DNA from 3 places in the Pseudomonas sp. NY15463 genome. Region 3 is predicted to be linked to each of the others. Evidence: predicted binding sites of a transcription regulator. Region 3 holds the regulator's gene; each other region holds the start of a gene.
What was found. The regulator sigma-54, encoded in region 3, starts transcription at its own class of promoters, with help from an activator protein. The targets are predictions, from matches to a motif close to ANTGGCATNNANNTTGCTNT.
Positions count from the first base shown of each region.

Region 1: a site for sigma-54 is predicted at 4,181-4,200, ahead of nirB (nitrite reductase large subunit NirB). Genes of this name have one in related genera too.
Region 2: a site for sigma-54 is predicted at 2,685-2,704, ahead of glnA (type I glutamate--ammonia ligase). Genes of this name have one in related genera too.

Region 1 covers NZ_JBLUQD010000010.1:114,052-119,565, reverse strand. The annotation lists gene ACNFIC_RS22715 (RHS repeat-associated core domain-containing protein) at 1-652, shown strand, start outside; gene ACNFIC_RS22710 (hypothetical protein) at 654-1,133, shown strand; gene nirD (nitrite reductase small subunit NirD) at 1,126-1,500, opposite strand; gene nirB (nitrite reductase large subunit NirB) at 1,500-4,052, opposite strand; gene ACNFIC_RS22695 (molybdopterin-dependent oxidoreductase) at 4,359-5,514, opposite strand, start outside.
Region 2 covers NZ_JBLUQD010000003.1:540,851-546,364, reverse strand. The annotation lists gene creD (cell envelope integrity protein CreD) at 1-215, opposite strand, end outside; gene creC (two-component system sensor histidine kinase CreC) at 326-1,762, opposite strand; gene creB (two-component system response regulator CreB) at 1,762-2,442, opposite strand; gene glnA (type I glutamate--ammonia ligase) at 2,802-4,208, shown strand; gene aroQ (gamma subclass chorismate mutase AroQ) at 4,359-4,907, shown strand; gene glnL (nitrogen regulation protein NR(II)) at 5,175-5,514, shown strand, end outside.
Region 3 covers NZ_JBLUQD010000002.1:479,001-484,514, reverse strand. The annotation lists gene ACNFIC_RS06435 (superoxide dismutase) at 1-30, shown strand, start outside; gene ACNFIC_RS06430 (ZIP family metal transporter) at 42-935, shown strand; gene ACNFIC_RS06425 (HPr family phosphocarrier protein) at 1,239-1,511, opposite strand; gene rapZ (RNase adapter RapZ) at 1,532-2,386, opposite strand; gene ptsN (PTS IIA-like nitrogen regulatory protein PtsN) at 2,389-2,853, opposite strand; gene hpf (ribosome hibernation-promoting factor, HPF/YfiA family) at 2,866-3,174, opposite strand; gene ACNFIC_RS06405 (RNA polymerase factor sigma-54) at 3,253-4,746, opposite strand; gene lptB (LPS export ABC transporter ATP-binding protein) at 4,918-5,514, opposite strand, start outside.

The DNA.
Region 1 (5,514 bases), on a different contig from region 3:
CAAGAGCCGCGAGGAGTGGCACTGCCCTGGGCAGAACCGTCAACAGAACCTGCGCATGCAGGGACAGTACCTTGACCGCGAGACGGGCCTGCACTACAACACGTTCCGGTATTACGACCCCGATATCGGTCGGTTTACCCAACCGGACCCGCTGGGCCTGGAAGGCAGCCTCAACCTCTACGCCTACGCCCCCAATCCACTGTCATGGATCGACCCGCTGGGCCTGTCGGAGTGTTCGCTGCTCGACCGTATCATCCACGACGCCAACAAAGTAGCATCGCCAGGTGGCGAGATCACCGCGCGGCAAGCACAGATCCTGCGCGGCAACCTGCCCGTGGTGCAGCGCCGCAACGCGACGCAGAACCGCGTGGTGCGCAAGGAATTCGTAAAAACCGAAAAAGCGCTGATCAAACAGTGGGAAACCAATACCAACCGGTCTTGGCCGGACGGCGCCACGGCGCACCATGTCATCCCGCTGGAAAGCGGCGGCGCCAACAAGTGGTGGAACCTGATGCCGACTCACGGCACCCTACCCAACCACTCGTTACCCGGCATCCCTGGCCCGCATGCCGCCGGCGGGGTGCTCCGGACCACCATTCAGCAGGGCCGCAAGGCGTTGCCCCCTAAAACCATTACCGACTTGAGGCTCTAGCATGATCGACCTGGAAAAAACCCTTGCACAGATCGAGCAGGCAAGCTTCTTCAGCAAACTGGGCAACCCGGATATCAACGATCCTGGGCTGATTTTCATCGCCTCGGTCGAAGCAGTCTTCATCTCGCCCTGCGACCAAGACTTTCAGGGGTTGTATCAGGCGAGTAACTGGCTGCCCACTTCACTCGGCGAGGACGATCCGTGGTATCCGCGCCAGGACACGCCAAAAGCACTCAGCGAACAACGCATGGCGCTGAACAAGGCGGTGATGGCCGCCACGCGCAAAGTCGACAAGGCGCCGTTCATCTGCCGCCCCCACGACTTCAGCGAAGCGGCGCGAGGCGGCGCCGCTTACGCGTTTCGCCAGTACGCCACCGAACAGTATTTCAACCTGGGTGAGCACTGGCGCCAGGTCATCGAACTGTACCTGGCCGGGCACTGGCCAGTCGGTCATGCGCCCGGCAAGCTGATCGTCATCTAGACCACGCCCCGGAACCGATCTCCACGCGCCCCTCGCTGATGCGTACCGCCCATACTGGCAAGGCCTGCTGCGCATCCTCCAGGCAACGCCCGCTGTGCAGGCAAAAGTGCTGCTTGTACAACGGCGCTGCGACGACCGGCTCGCCTTGCAGGTTACCCACCAGACCGCGCCCGATGACATTCGCGCCCGAACGCGGATCGCGGTTGCCCACCGCGTACAGCTCGGGCCCCTGCCCCGGAAGATAGAACAACGCCACCTGCTGCCCGTCATGCCACACCACCACGCCAGAATCGGCCACCAGGTCGCTGACCTGACACACGGTTTGCCAGGCAGTTTGTTTCACTACACGCGCATTGGACTGGTTCATCACACAGCCTCCTCATGGGTTGGGATCAGGTGCAGCGGTACCGCAGGCCGGCGCTGGCCGCGCTCGCGGACGAAATGCACATCGGGATCGGCGCGCTGGTCGTTGACGAAGGTGCGGAAGCGCTTGAGTTTTTCCGGGTCGCTCAAGGCATTGGCCCATTCGCATTCGTACTGCTCGACCACGTGCTGCATCTGCGCCTCCAGCTCTGCGGCCAGGCCCAGGCTATCGTCGATCACCACCTGTTTGAGGTAATCCAACCCGCCTTCGAGATTCTCGCGCCACACCGAGGTACGTTGCAGCTTGTCGGCGGTGCGGATGTAGAACATCAGCACGCGGTCGATCAGGCGCACCAGGGTTTCATCGTCCAGGTCGGTGGCGAACAGCTCGGCATGGCGTGGGCGCATGCCGCCGTTGCCGCACACGTAGAGGTTCCAGCCCTTGTCGGTGGCGATCACGCCAATGTCCTTGCTCTGCGCCTCGGCGCACTCGCGGGTGCAGCCGGATACCGCGAACTTGAGCTTGTGCGGCGAGCGCAGGCCCTTGTAGCGGTCCTCCAGGCGCAGGGCCATGGCCACGCTGTCTTGTACGCCATAGCGGCACCAGGTACTGCCCACGCAGGATTTCACCGTGCGCGTCGACTTGCCATAGGCGTGCCCAGTCTCGAAGCCAGCAGCGATCAACTCACCCCAGATCAATGGCAACTCGTGCAGTTGGGCGCCGAACAGGTCGATACGCTGGCCACCGGTGATCTTGGTGTAAAGGTCGTACTTCTTCGCCACTTGGCCGATCACGATCAGCTTCTCGGGGGTGATTTCACCGCCGGGAATGCGTGGCACCACCGAGTAGGTGCCGTTTTTCTGCATGTTGGCCATGAACGTGTCGTTGGTGTCCTGCAACGGCACCAATGCCGGGTCCATGATCGGCTGGTTCCAGCACGAGGCAAGAATGTTGCCCACCGCAGGCTTGCAGATGTCGCAGCCTACATGGCCCTTGCCGTGGCGCTGGAGCAACTCGGAGAAGGTGCGGATGCCCTCCACCCGCACCAGCGCATAGAGTTCCTGGCGGGTATAGGCGAAGTGCTCGCACAGGCTCTTGTCCACGCTCACGCCGCGCGCGCTCAGCTCATGTTCGACCACCTGCTTGAGCAGCGCCGCACAACCGCCGCACCCACTGGCAGCCTTGGTGCAGGCCTTGACCGAGGCCAGATCGCCACAGCCGCCGTCGATGGCCGCACACACCGCGCCCTTGCTGACGTTGTGACACGAGCAGATGGTCGCGCTGTCGGGCAACGCATCGGCGCCCAGCGCTGGCGCGCCGGTGCCTTGTGGCAAGATCAGCGCAGCCGGGTCGGCGGGCAGCTTGATGCCGTTCTGGGCGTATTGCAGCAGGGTGTCGTAGTAGCTGTTATCGCCCACCAACACCGCGCCGAGCACATGCTTGCCGCTGGCATCCACCACCAGACGGCGGTAGCCGGCGCTGGCTTCGTCGATGAAGCGGTAACTGCGCGCGCCCGGCGTGGCAGCGTGCGCATCGCCAATCGAGCCTACATCCACGCCGAGCAGCTTGAGCTTGGTCGACATGTCCGCACCGGTGAAGGCCACAGGCGCCTCGCCCACCAGCAGCCCGGCGAGGTTGCGGGCCATGGCGTAGCCGGGGGCGACCAGGCCAAATACGCTACCGTTCCACGATGCGCACTCACCGATGGCGAAGATCTGCGGGTCGCTGGTGGTGCAATGGTTGTCGATCACCACCCCGCCACGCGCGGCGATTTCCAGACCGCAGGCGCGGCCCAGGGCATCTTGCGGGCGGATGCCGGCGGAAAACACCACTAGGTCAGTTTCCAGGTATTCACCGCCGTCGAAGTTCATACGGTAGCGGTAGTCTGAGCCCGTACTGATCGACTGGGTGGCGCGGGACAGGTGCACCCCCACGCCCAGCGCTTCGATCTGCGCCTTGAGCGCAGCGCCGCCTTCGGCATCCAACTGCACCGGCATCAAGCGCGGGGCGAACTCCACCACATGGGCTTCGAGCCCCAGCGACTTCAGCGCGTTGGCCGCTTCCAGTCCCAGCAGGCCACCGCCCACCACTACGCCGCGGCGCGCACTGCCAGCGGCGGCACGAATGGCATCGAGATCGTCGAGGGTGCGGTAGACCAGGCGGGCGTCGCCGGCCGAACCTTCGATCGGAGGCACGAACGGGTAGGAGCCGGTGGCCAGCACCAATTGGTCGTAGGCATAGCGGCCTTGCTCGGTGACCACCTCGCGGCGTTCGCGGTCGATCTGCATCACCGCCTCGCCCAAGTGCAGGTGCACACCGTTATCGCCATAGAACCCTTGTTCGCACAGGGCCAGGGTTTCAGCGCAGCTGCCAGTGAAGTACTCGGACAGGTGCACACGGTCGTAGGCGCGCTGGCGCTCCTCACCGAATACATGCAGCTCGAAGCGCCCCAGGGCGCCTCGTGCCACCAGTTGTTCGACGAAGTGGTGACCGACCATGCCGTTGCCGACGATGACCAGTCGCCCCCGTGGTGTGCCGTTCGCTGTTGCCTTCATAGCCGATCCTCGATCACGGAAAACAAAAAGGCGCCTGGAGCCGAAGCTCCAGGCGCCTTTGCCTGTACTCATCAGTGTGAGGCCCCTGGGCGATCGCCGTTGATCGATGGGGCTGTTGTAGCTGGGGTGAAGCAGGGAGTGTGCCAATTGCCCCATAAAGCGCTATCGGTGTTGGTTTCTTCGCGGGTAACCCGCTCCTGCAGGGCCTGCACAGCACCTGTGGAAGCGGGGTTACCCGCGAAGAAGCCAACGTGCATTCAAGGCAAAACGCACAACCTCGGTGCACGTCTCACCAATCCAGAGCACTCAATACACGTCGCGCCGATAGCGCATGTTCCTGCGCAGCCCCTCCACGTAGGCCGCCGCCGCATCGGCATCCAACGCCCCGTGCTCGGCGACCAGTTGGTGCAGCGCGGCATCGACATCCCGGGCCATACGCTGGGCGTCGCCACACACATACACATAGGCGCCCGCCTGCAACCACTGCCACAGCTCGGCGCCGTACTCCAGCAAACGCTGCTGCACGTAGACCTTCTCGGCCTGATCGCGGGAGAACGCCGTACTCAGGCGCAGGTGCCCAGTGGCTTCCCAGGCCTGCAACTGCTCGCGGTAGTAAAAGTCGCACGCCGCCTGCTGCTCACCGAAAAACAGCCAATTGCGCCCGCTGGCCCCGCGCACCTGGCGTTCTTCGAGAAAGCCGCGAAACGGCGCGATACCGGTGCCAGGGCCAATCATGATGATCGGCGTGGCATCGTCCTCAGGCAGTTGGAAATGCCGCGACGGCTGCGCGAAGATGGCCACTGCGCTGCCCTCGGCGCGGTCGGCGAGAAACGTCGAGCACACGCCCTTGCGTTGGCCATGGCGTACGGTGGACATGGTCAGGTGCACTTGGCCAGGGTGGGCGGCGGGGCTGGAGCTGATGGAGTACAGCCGTGGCTGCAGAGGCGGCAGCAACGTCAGCCAGCTGGCCAGCGGTAATCGTTGGGGAAAGGCGTGCAGTACGTCGGCCAGTTGCCGCCCCCACAGCCAGGCCTTGAGTTCGGCCTTGGCCTCTGGTTGCAGCAGCCGACGCAGCTCGGCGTGGTCCTGGCTAAGGGATGCCAGTTGCGCCATGTTCACCTGGGCAATGTCCAGGTGACGCTCCAGCGCGGTCGCCAGGGGCATCGGCGCGTGCCCCTTGAGTTCGACTTCAACGTGACCATCGAAGCCCATCAACCCCAGCAGCTCTTCGACCAGCGCCGGGCAGTTGCGCGGCCACACCCCCAGGGCATCGCCGGGCCTGTAGGTAAAACCACTGTCGCCAAGGTCGAACACCAACTGGCGGGTTTCCTTGTTGGAGCCGGGGCCATTGAGCAGGCGGTTTTCCACCAGCGGCGCCAGCAGCGGCTGGCGCTTGCTGAAAGCCGCACCCGGCGCTGACGTATCGGCGGCAGGTAGCGCGGTGCCCAGCTGCTTCGACAAC
Region 2 (5,514 bases), on a different contig from region 3:
TCGATCCAGCGGCGCTCGTACTTGCGATACGGCACCACCACCAGCGGGCCGCTGATCTGCTGGGCGAAGGCCGAACTGCGCGCGATATCTTGCAGCACTACGTCACGCAGGCGCTGACGCTCATCGATCAGGCCGCCGATCATCAAGAGTGGAATGAGTAGCAGCAGGATGAGCACGGCGATGATGCCGAGCTTGAATCCGAGGGTTTTGTTCATGGGTAAGGCTCCGTTTGCGATGAGGGCAGTGTCTGCCCGCTGCATGGAGCCTTCGAGGTGGGTGTGTGGGATTTGTGTGGAGAATCAGCCGCGCAGGCGCGCCCGTATGCTCATGAGCCTAACCGCCGTGCCGGCAGCCACAACCTGACGCGCCCCCCACCCTCGACGTTATCCACCGCCAGCGTCCCGCCATGCAGCTGCATCACCTCGGCGACAAAATTCAGTCCAAGCCCCGTACTCTTGCGCCCAGTGCCGGGCCTTGGCAGCGAATAGAACCGCTCGCTGAGCCGCCCAAGGGCGTACTCGGGGATCGCCTGGCCCTGGTTGAACAGGCTCAGCGCCACCCGCTCGCCCTCACGCTCCAGCTCGAACAGCAGCTTCCCTCCGGGCGGGGTGAAATCCAGCGCGTTGTCCAGCAGATTGGCCAGCGCCTGGCGCATCAGGAAGGGGTCGCAGCGCAACGAGGTACCCGCCGCGATGCGCTGGTTTACCTGCAATCCAGCGCCGTGGATGCGCGCGGCCTGAGCCAGCAGCAACTCATCCACCAGCCCCGCCAGCGCCACCTGCTGCTCGTCCTCCAGCGCCTGCATCTGCTCGACCCGGGCAAGGTCCAGCAGGCGCTCAATCATCTGTTGCAAGCGCTCGCTCTCGCGCTCGATATTGCCGGCGAAACGCGCCCGCTGCTCGGTCGGCATCTCGCCTTGAAGCAGCTCGCTGGCCCCGCGAATGGCCGCCAACGGGCTCTTCAGCTCATGGGTGAGGGTATGCACGTATCGCTCAACGTAGGCCTTGCCCTCCAGTTGCGTGCGCATGCGCTCCACCGCCTTGGCCAAGTGCGCCAGTTCACCTCCCTTGTAGTAGGGCACCGCAGCCCGCTCACCCTCGCTGACCGCCTGGGCATAGCGCGCCAGCCGGCGCAGCGAGCGCACCAGCCACCACGACAACCCGGCACCGACCAACAGACCCAGGCCGATCAAGCCCAGACCCAGCGTCAGCAGACGCTGTTCGGAGCGGTCGATGTAGGGCTGCAAAGAGCGGTTGGGCTTGGCCACCGTCACCACACCGATGATCTGCCCATCGTCGAGGATCGGCGCCGCCACGTGCATCACCGAGGTGCTCTCGTCATCCGCCACGCTGCGGGTGGAGCGCGCGCCGTACCGGCCACGCAGGGTCAGGTAGACGTCGTTCCACTTCGAATAGTCCTGGCCCAGGTCCTGCCCGCTGGAGTCCAGCAGCACGATGCCGTGGGCATCGGTGACGTAGATACGGTGGCTGACCTCGGTCTTGGCCAGGCCCCAGATCTGTGCACCAGGGCTGCGCAGGCCGTAGGCCTTGAGCACCTCGGGCAAGCGGCTTTGCCCCAGCGTGCCGTGCTTGACGTCATCGTGGAGGATTTCAGCCAGCAGGTTGGCGGTGTCCACCAGGGTCTCTTCCGAGGACTGACGCACCACCGGGCGGATTTGCTCGCGCACGGTGTTGAGCAAGAAGTAACCGGCCAGCCCGACGAACAGGAAGTACACCAGAAAGATACGGATGCCCAGGCGCATCAGGCGTGTTCCGGGCTGTAGCTGTAGCCCAGGCCGCGATGAGTCTGGATCGGCTCGGCGTCAGCAGCGACCTGGCGCAGCTTGGCGCGCAGGCTCTTGATGTGGCTGTCGATGGTACGCTCGTAGCCCACATCCGAGGCCACGCCCAGGCCATCGAGCAGTTGCTCGCGGCTGAACACCCGGCGCGGTTGCTCCAGCAGGCATTGCAGCAGGCGGAACTCGTGCCGGGTGAGGGTCAGCGCCTGGCCTTGGTAGCGGATGCGCATCGCCAGGGTGTCGAGCTGGAACGGCGATGACTCACCAGCCGGCTCGGGGCGTGGCGCCATGCGCTTGAGGATGGCGCGCACCCGCGCAGCCACCTCGCGCGGACTGAACGGCTTGACCACATAGTCATCGGCACCGATCTCAAGTCCCAGGACGCGGTCGATCTCAGCGTCCCGAGCACTGAGGAACATCACCGGCACCTCGCTGAAACGGCGCAGTTGGCGGCAGGTCTCGAAGCCGCTGATATCCGGCAGACCGATATCCAGAATCACCAGATCTGCGGGGCGCAGGCGCTGCTGTTCGACGGCAGCACTGCCCAGGCTCACCCAATCGGTGCTGTGACCGTCGGCCTGCAGGGCGTAGACCAGGGTGTCGGCGATGGAAGATTCGTCTTCGACGATGAGGATATGGGGCATGGCATCCGGCCTTGCAGGAGCAAAGCTGGATTTTCAGGGGGATTCGACAAAGGTGGCAAGCAGCGCGCTGCGCGCGGTGTTACCCAGCGCTGTGCCCTCAAACAAAACACGCCACGCACAAGGCGCACCATTTAAGTGCGCATAGCCAAAATAACGCCTCTTAAGGGTGCGTTTTCTCCACGCGCCCTCCGCATAGATGCCCGTAAACGCCCCCTTTTATCCCGCACTCGCCATTTTCGGGCACTGGCATGCAATTTGCTCCCTTGTGAGGCAGGTAAGCTTGGCCGACTATCCGCGCCCGGCGACACCCTTTTTCCAGGGCAGCGTTCTGTCGCACCCTAGACCATCCGGAGGACAACATGTCGAAGTCGGTTCAACTCATCAAAGATCATGACGTCAAGTGGATTGATCTGCGTTTCACGGACACCAAAGGCACTCAGCATCACGTGACCATGCCGGCGCGTGATGGCCTGGACGAAGACTTCTTCGAAGTCGGCAAAATGTTCGACGGTTCCTCCATCGCTGGCTGGAAAGGCATCGAAGCATCGGACATGATCCTGATGCCGGTCGACGAAACTGCCGTACTGGACCCGTTCACCGAAGAACCTACCCTGATCATCACCTGCGACATCGTCGACCCGTCGAGCATGCAGGGCTACGATCGCGACCCACGTGCGATCGCCAAGCGCGCCGAAGAGTACCTCAAGAGCACCGGCATCGGTGACACCGTATTCGCAGGTCCAGAGCCAGAGTTCTTCATCTTCGACGAAGTGAAGTTCCAATCCGACATCTCCGGCTCGATGTTCAAGATCTTCTCCGAGCAAGGCTCGTGGATGACTGGCGCTGACGTAGAAGGCGGCAACAAAGGCCACCGCCCAGGCGTCAAAGGCGGCTACTTCCCGGTTCCGCCGTTCGACCACGACCACGAAATCCGTACTGCCATGTGCAACGCACTGGAAGAAATGGGTCAGACCGTCGAAGTTCACCACCACGAAGTGGCAACTGCCGGCCAGAACGAAATCGGCGTCAAGTTCAACACCCTGGTGAAGAAAGCTGACGAAGTACAGGCCCTGAAATACGTCGTGCACAACGTTGCCGACGCCTACGGCCGCACCGCTACCTTCATGCCGAAGCCGCTGTACGGCGACAACGGCTCGGGCATGCACGTGCACATGTCGATCTGGAAAGACGGCAAGAACACCTTCGCAGGCGAAGGCTACGCCGGCCTGTCCGACACCGCCCTGTACTTCATCGGCGGTATCATCAAGCACGGTAAGGCCCTGAACGGCTTCACCAACCCGTCGACCAACTCCTACAAGCGTCTGGTCCCAGGCTTCGAAGCCCCGGTCATGCTGGCCTACTCGGCCCGCAACCGTTCCGCCTCGATCCGTATTCCATACGTCGGCAGCCCGAAAGCGCGTCGTATCGAAGCCCGCTTCCCGGACCCATCGGCCAACCCGTACCTGGCCTTCGCAGCCCTGCTGATGGCTGGTCTGGACGGTATCCAGAACAAGATCCACCCAGGCGATGCTGCCGACAAGAACCTGTACGACCTGCCGCCTGAAGAGGCCAAGGACATCCCGCAGGTTTGCGGCAGCCTGAAAGAGGCCCTGGAAGAGCTGGACAAAGGCCGTGCGTTCCTGACCAAAGGCGGCGTGTTCTCCGACGACTTCATCGATGCCTTCATCGAGCTGAAGAGCGAAGAAGAAATCAAGGTCCGCACCTTCGTGCACCCGCTGGAATACGAGCTGTACTACAGCTGCTGATCCCATCGGCGCCTGGCGCCGGTGACATCAGAAAGACGGCCTTCTTCGGAAGGCCGTTTTTATTTGTACCTACCCGCGTTTCAGAAACTGCCTACAAGCAGTTCCCACACCAGCGACCACACTCAGACCTCCCAGCACAAGGAGATCTGCATGTCTGCCTGCCACGCCCTACGCGCGCTTTGCCTGCCCCTGCTACTGGGCAGTTGCAGCGCCTCGACAGCACCGCACAATGAACTGCTGCCACTGCTCGTCGCCATCGAGCAACGTCTGGAACTGGCACGCTCGGTCGCCCACCACAAATGGGAACACGCCTTGGCCGTGGATGCTCCAGCGCGCGAACAACAGGTGCTCGCACAGGTTCGCCGCGCCGCCCCCGACTACGGCCTGAGTCCCGAACGCGCCGAAACCTTCTTCGCCGACCAGATCGAAGCCAACAAGCTCGTGCAATACGCCCTGCTCGATCGCTGGGCGGCGCGCGGTCAGAACAGCCTGTCGAGCACACGCGACCTGACCCATGAACTGCGCCCGCGACTGGACAGTTTGCAGTTCACCCTGCTCAACGAGCTGGCAGCATTGGACCGCCAGCCGCCAGCGGACTGCCCGCGCGCACTCGCCAACGCACTGATTCGGCGCACCCAGGACCCGCTGCACCACCTGGCCCTGATCCGCGCCACCGGACAGCTGTGCAAAAAACATTGAGGCCGGCAATGCTCTATATTGGTGCATGAAAATCACCAAGCACTCAGGGTGCACACCAAAAAGGGTCGCATGAAACGATAAACCCATGAATCTTGGTCCGAATTTGCGCATTTCGAGGGGTTTATCAGGAAATTCCGCTTCTTTTCGGAGCCTTGGTTTGTTTCTTGCATTTTTTCTGTGAAGAGACTGGCATCAGCGGATTCACCGCATGCGCGGCATTGGCCGCGCCATTGCCTAGCAAGCGCCAAAAGAGGTCAACGACGCCTTATGACCATCAGCGATGCACAGCACCGTCTGCTTCTGGACAACCTGACCACGGCCACGCTCCTGCTCAACGCCGAGCTACGCCTGGAATACATGAACCCGGCGGCCGAAATGCTGCTGGCCGTGAGCGGCCAGCGCAGCCACGGGCAGTTCATCAGTGAACTGTTCACCGAGTCTGCCGAGGCGCTCAATTCACTGCGCCAGGCGGTCGAGCAGGCTCACCCGTTCACCAAGCGCGAAGCCCAGTTGACCTCGCTCACCGGCCAGTCGATCACCGTCGACTACGCCGTCACGCCGATCCTGCATCAAGGCCAGACCCTGTTGTTGCTGGAAGTCCACCCGC
Region 3 (5,514 bases):
GAACGTCGCTACCTGCAAGCCTTGAAGTGAGTCGGACCGGTATGCGCAGCGCCGTGATGTCTGTCAGCAGTGTGCGCCTGTTCCGCCAGGCGCTTGGGACCCTGCTGTTGCTGGTCGGCAGCGCCTTGCTGCTGGCTCGCGGCATTGCCTGGCTCGATCTCGAACCCCGCATGCTACGGGCGCTGGAGGGCGGTGCACTGTGCGCGCTGGGCACGGCGTTGGGTGCGGTACCGGTTTTGGTTGTTCGCAGCATGCCGGTGGCATTGGCCGATACCCTGTTGGGCTTCGGCGCCGGGGTGATGCTGGCGGCCACCGCCTTTTCCCTGATCATTCCCGGGCTGGACGCCGCGCAGAGCATCGGCTTTAGCCCGTGGGGCGCTGGGGTGTTGATCAGCAGCGGTTTGCTGTTCGGTGCGCTGTGCCTGTTCCTGATCGACCTGAAAGTCTCCGGGGCCTCGCCTGAGGCGTTGGTGGGCTCGGCGCGGCAGCCGGTGATCGCCGCGCGGATCTGGCTGTTCGTCATTGCCATCATTGCCCATAACATCCCTGAAGGCATGGCAATTGGCGTGTCAGCAGGTGGCGGCATGGCCGATGCCGACAGCCTGGCCATGGGCATCGCCTTGCAGGATGTGCCCGAGGGACTGGTGATCGCGCTAGTGCTGGCAGGTGCGGGTATGCCGCGTTTCAAGGCATTTCTGGTTGGTGCTGCGTCCGGCTTGGTCGAGCCGCTGGCTGCGGTCGTTTGCGCATGGCTTGTGAGCATCGCCCAATTGCTGTTGCCGCTGGGGCTTGCCTGCGCTGCCGGCGCCATGTTGCTGGTGGTAACCCAGGAAATCATCCCGGAATCGCGCAGCAACGGGCACCACCGCTTGGCCAGCCTTGGGTTGTGCGTGGGGTTTTGCCTGATGATGGTGATGGATACGGCGATGTCTTGATGCGGCGCCTTCGAACGATACCGAAAACTTGGGGCCGCTTTGCGGCCCTTTCCGGCCGGTCCGGCAAGGCCTCTCTCATAGAACTACACATAACTTGTTGATTTAGCAGGGACCTGTGGGAGCGGGCTTGCCCGCGAACACCGGCGAAGCCGGTGCCATACACCGAGTCGCCTGCTTCGCGGGCAAGCCCGCCCCCACAGGGTACGCGGCGCTTGCGAAATCAGTTCTCTGCACGACAGCGCAGCCCGGCAGGGCTGGGTGAACTCCTACAGGACTGTGCGTTGTCTTGAGCAGCCTGGTGGATTACTCGCCTTCGTCGAAGAAGTTCTCGATCAGCGCGACCAGCGCGTCCATCGCTTCGACATCCTGTTCGCCTTCGGTGAACAGGTGCACCGGGGTGCCCTTGCCTGCGGCGAGCATCATCACGGCCATGATGCTTTTGCCGTCCACCAGCTTGTCCGGTGCGCGGCCTACCCGCACCTGGCAGGGGAACCGCCCGGCCACGCCGACGAACTTGGCAGCCGCGCGGGCGTGCAGGCCCAGCTTGTTGATGATGGTGATTTCGCGGGCGGGCATCGTGGGGTGGATCCTGTAGGCTAGAGGTCGCGGTGGCGGACCTGGACGTTTTTCAGGGTAGGCTGGAGCAATTGGCCAAGCCGTTCGGTGATATACACCGAGCGATGATGGCCGCCAGTGCAGCCGATGGCGATGGTGACGTAGGCGCGGTTGCTGGCCGCAAAGCGCGGCAGCCACTTGAGCAGGTAGCTGGAGATGTCCTGGAACATTTCCTCGACGTCCGGTTGGGCGGCCAGGTAGTCGATCACCGGTTGTTCGAGGCCTGAATGGTCACGCAGTTCCGGCTTCCAGTAGGGGTTGGGCAGGCAGCGCACATCGAACACCAGGTCCGCGTCCACCGGCATGCCGCGCTTGAAACCGAACGATTCCACCAGAAATGCGGTGCCTGGCTCAGGTTGGTTCAGCAGGCGCAGCTTGATCGAGTCGCGCAGTTGGTACAGGTTGAGGCTGGTAGTGTCGATCTTGAGGTCGGCAAGGTCGGCAATCGGGCCCAGCAACTCGCTTTCCACGCGGATCGCCTCGGCCAGCGAGCGGCTCTGGTTGGTCAGCGGGTGGCGGCGACGGGTTTCCGAGAAGCGCTTGAGCAGGGTGTCTTCATCAGCATCGAGGTACAACACATCGCACTGGATGTGCCGGGCGCGTGCATCTTCGAGCAGTTCCGGGAAGCGTGACAGGTGGCTAGGCAGGTTACGCGCATCGATCGAGACGGCAACCTTGGGTTGCAGTAACTCGGTGTTGATCAGCGCGTTCTCCGCCAACTGCGGCAATAACCCTGCGGGCAGGTTATCGATGCAGTAGTAGCCGTTGTCTTCCAGCACGTCGAGTGCGGTGCTCTTACCGGAGCCGGAGCGACCGCTGACGATGATCAGGCGCATGGTCAATGCTCGTTCTGTACGTCCAGGACGACCTGGAACAGGGCCTCGCTGCTGTCGGCGGCACGCAAGCGATCGCGGACCTCCTTGCGATCGAGCATGCTGGCGATTTGGCGCAGCAGTTCAAGGTGCGCATCGGTGGCGGCTTCCGGGACCAGCAGAACGAACAGCAGGTCGACCGGCGCACCGTCGATGGCGTCGTAATCGATAGGGGCTTCGAGGTGCAGCAGTGCGCTCACCGGCGCAGTGCAGCCTTCCAGCCGGCAGTGGGGAATGGCGATGCCGTTACCGAAGCCGGTGGAGCCCAGTTTTTCGCGAGCGACCAGCTTTTCGAAGACGTCCTGCATCTCCAATTCGGGCACTTGCTCGGCAATCACGGTGGCGACCTTTTCCAGGGCGCGCTTCTTACTGCCGCCCGGCACGTTCACGAGGGAACGGCCGGGGGTCAGAATGGATTCAAGTCGGATCATGGATGAGGGGGATCAGCGGGCGGCTGCGCCTTGCAGCAGACTTTGCTGTTTTTCCTTGTGTTTTTTCAGTTGACGATCGAGCTTGTCAGCCAAAGCGTCGATCGCGGCATACATGTCTTGGTGTTCAGCGTTGGCGACTACTTCGCCACCGGGAATCTGGAGGGTTGCTTCAACCTTCTGCTGCAGCTTCTCGACTTTCATGATCACCGTGACGTTGGTGATCTTGTCGAAATGCCCTTCCACGCGGGCGAGCTTCTCGAGCACATAATCGCGCAGTGGTTGGGTGACTTCTACATGCTGGCCACTGATGTTGACTTGCATACAGCTTCTCCTTTGTTGCCCGTGCATAAAGAGGCAGGTGTTACACCTGCCACTGAAACGCTGTGGCACATCCCGGGGCTACATCAGCCGCTTGCGTTCGCTCGAAGGGGCGATCCCTAAAGACTCGCGGTACTTGGCGACGGTGCGGCGGGCCACCTGGATGCCTTGTGCCTCCAGTAAACCAGCGATCTTGCTGTCACTCAATGGCTTTTTCTGATTTTCCGCTGCGACCAGTTTCTTGATGATTGCGCGGATCGCCGTGGACGAGCATTCGCCGCCTTCGGCGGTGCTCACGTGGCTCGAGAAAAAGTACTTCAGTTCGTAGATGCCACGCGGCGTGTGCATGTACTTCTGGGTGGTGACCCGGGAGATGGTCGATTCGTGCATGCCCACCGCCTCGGCGATGTCATGCAGCACCAGGGGCTTCATCGCTTCGTCGCCGTGATCGAGGAAACCGCGTTGGTGCTCGACGATCTGCGTGGCCACCTTCATCAGCGTTTCGTTGCGGCTCTGCAGGCTCTTGATGAACCAACGCGCCTCTTGCAGCTGGTTGCGCATGAACGTGTTGTCAGCGCTGGTGTCGGCGCGTCGTACGAAACCGGCGTACTGCGGGTTGACCCGCAGGCGTGGAATGGCTTCCTGGTTGAGTTCGACCAACCAGCGATCGCTGTCCTTGCGCACGATCACATCCGGCACCACGTATTCGGGCTCGCTGGACTCGATCTGCGAACCTGGGCGTGGATTGAGCGTCTGGACCAGTTCGATGACCTGGCGCAGCTCGTCTTCCTTGAGCTTCATGCGGCGCATCAGCTGGCTGTAGTCGCGGCTGCCGAGCATGTCGATGAAATCGGTGACCAGACGCTGGGCCTCGGCCATCCAGGGCGTTGAGGCGGGCAACTGGCGCAGTTGCAGCAGCAGGCATTCGCCCAGGGTGCGCGCGCCGATACCGGCAGGCTCGAATTGCTGGATGCGGTGCAGCACCGCCTCGACCTCGTCCAGTTCGATATCCAGCTCCGGGTCGAAACCTTCGCAGATTTCCTCGAGGGTGTCTTCCAGGTAGCCCTGGCTGTTGATGCTGTCGATCAGGGTGACAGCGATCAGGCGATCAGTGTCGGACATCGGGGCCAGGTTCAGTTGCCACAGCAGGTGGCTTTGCAGGCTTTCGCCGACCGAGGTACGGGTGGTGAAGTCCCACTCGTCATCGTCGTTGCTGGGCAGGCTGCTAGCGCTGGTCTGGTAGATGTCTTCCCAGGCCGTGTCGACTGGCAGTTCGTTGGGAATGCGTTCGGCCCACTCGCCTTCTTCAAGGTTTTCCGTACTGCTGGCGGTTTCCTGGAAGGAGGTGTCCTGGACTTCGGAGGCCGGTTTGTTCTCGACGTTGTCCGCCATCGGATCGCTGTTGTCGAAATCGTCGCCGTCTTCCTGACGTTCGAGCATCGGATTGGACTCCAGCGCTTCCTGGATCTCTTGCTGGAGGTCCAGGGTAGAAAGCTGGAGTAGACGGATGGCCTGTTGCAACTGCGGGGTCATCGTCAGTTGCTGGCCCATTTTTAGGACGAGCGATGGTTTCATGGCAGGGGCTTAATACCTTGTTCGCCGGCGCGCATGCGCCATCTACTACGTAGGGCGCGTGGGCGCCGATTTTAAGCAAGTTATATGCCTGAAAATGCAGCGTTTGCCTAGAGTACTGTAACACTTAAGCCCTGATCGGGCGCCTGCGCCAGTGCTCCAGGCGGGCCTGGGTCAGAGGCGGAACTCATGCCCCAAGTAGACTTCCTTGACCAACTGGTTGGCTAGGATGGTCTCGGCATCGCCTTCGGCGATCAACTGGCCGTCGTTGACGATATAGGCGGTCTCGCAGATGTCCAAGGTTTCGCGAACGTTGTGGTCGGTGATCAGTACGCCGATGCCCTTGTTCTTGAGGTGGTGGATGATCTGCTTGATGTCGCCCACGGAAATCGGGTCGACGCCGGCGAACGGTTCGTCCAGCAGGATGAACTTTGGCGCCGTTGCCAGGGCGCGGGCGATCTCGACGCGGCGGCGCTCACCGCCGGACAGGCTCATGCCGAGGTTGTCGCGGATGTGGCTGATGTGGAACTCCTGCAGCAGGCCTTCGAGTTCCTTGCGCCGACCTTCGCGGTCCAGATCCTTGCGGGTTTCGAGGATCGCCATGATGTTGTCGGCCACCGACAGCTTGCGGAAGATCGACGCTTCTTGTGGCAGGTAGCCGATACCCGCTTGTGCACGGCCGTGCATCGGCTGGTGGCTGACGTCGTGGTTGTCGATCAGCACGCGGCCCTGGTCGGCTTGGACCAGCCCTACGATCATGTAGAAACAGGT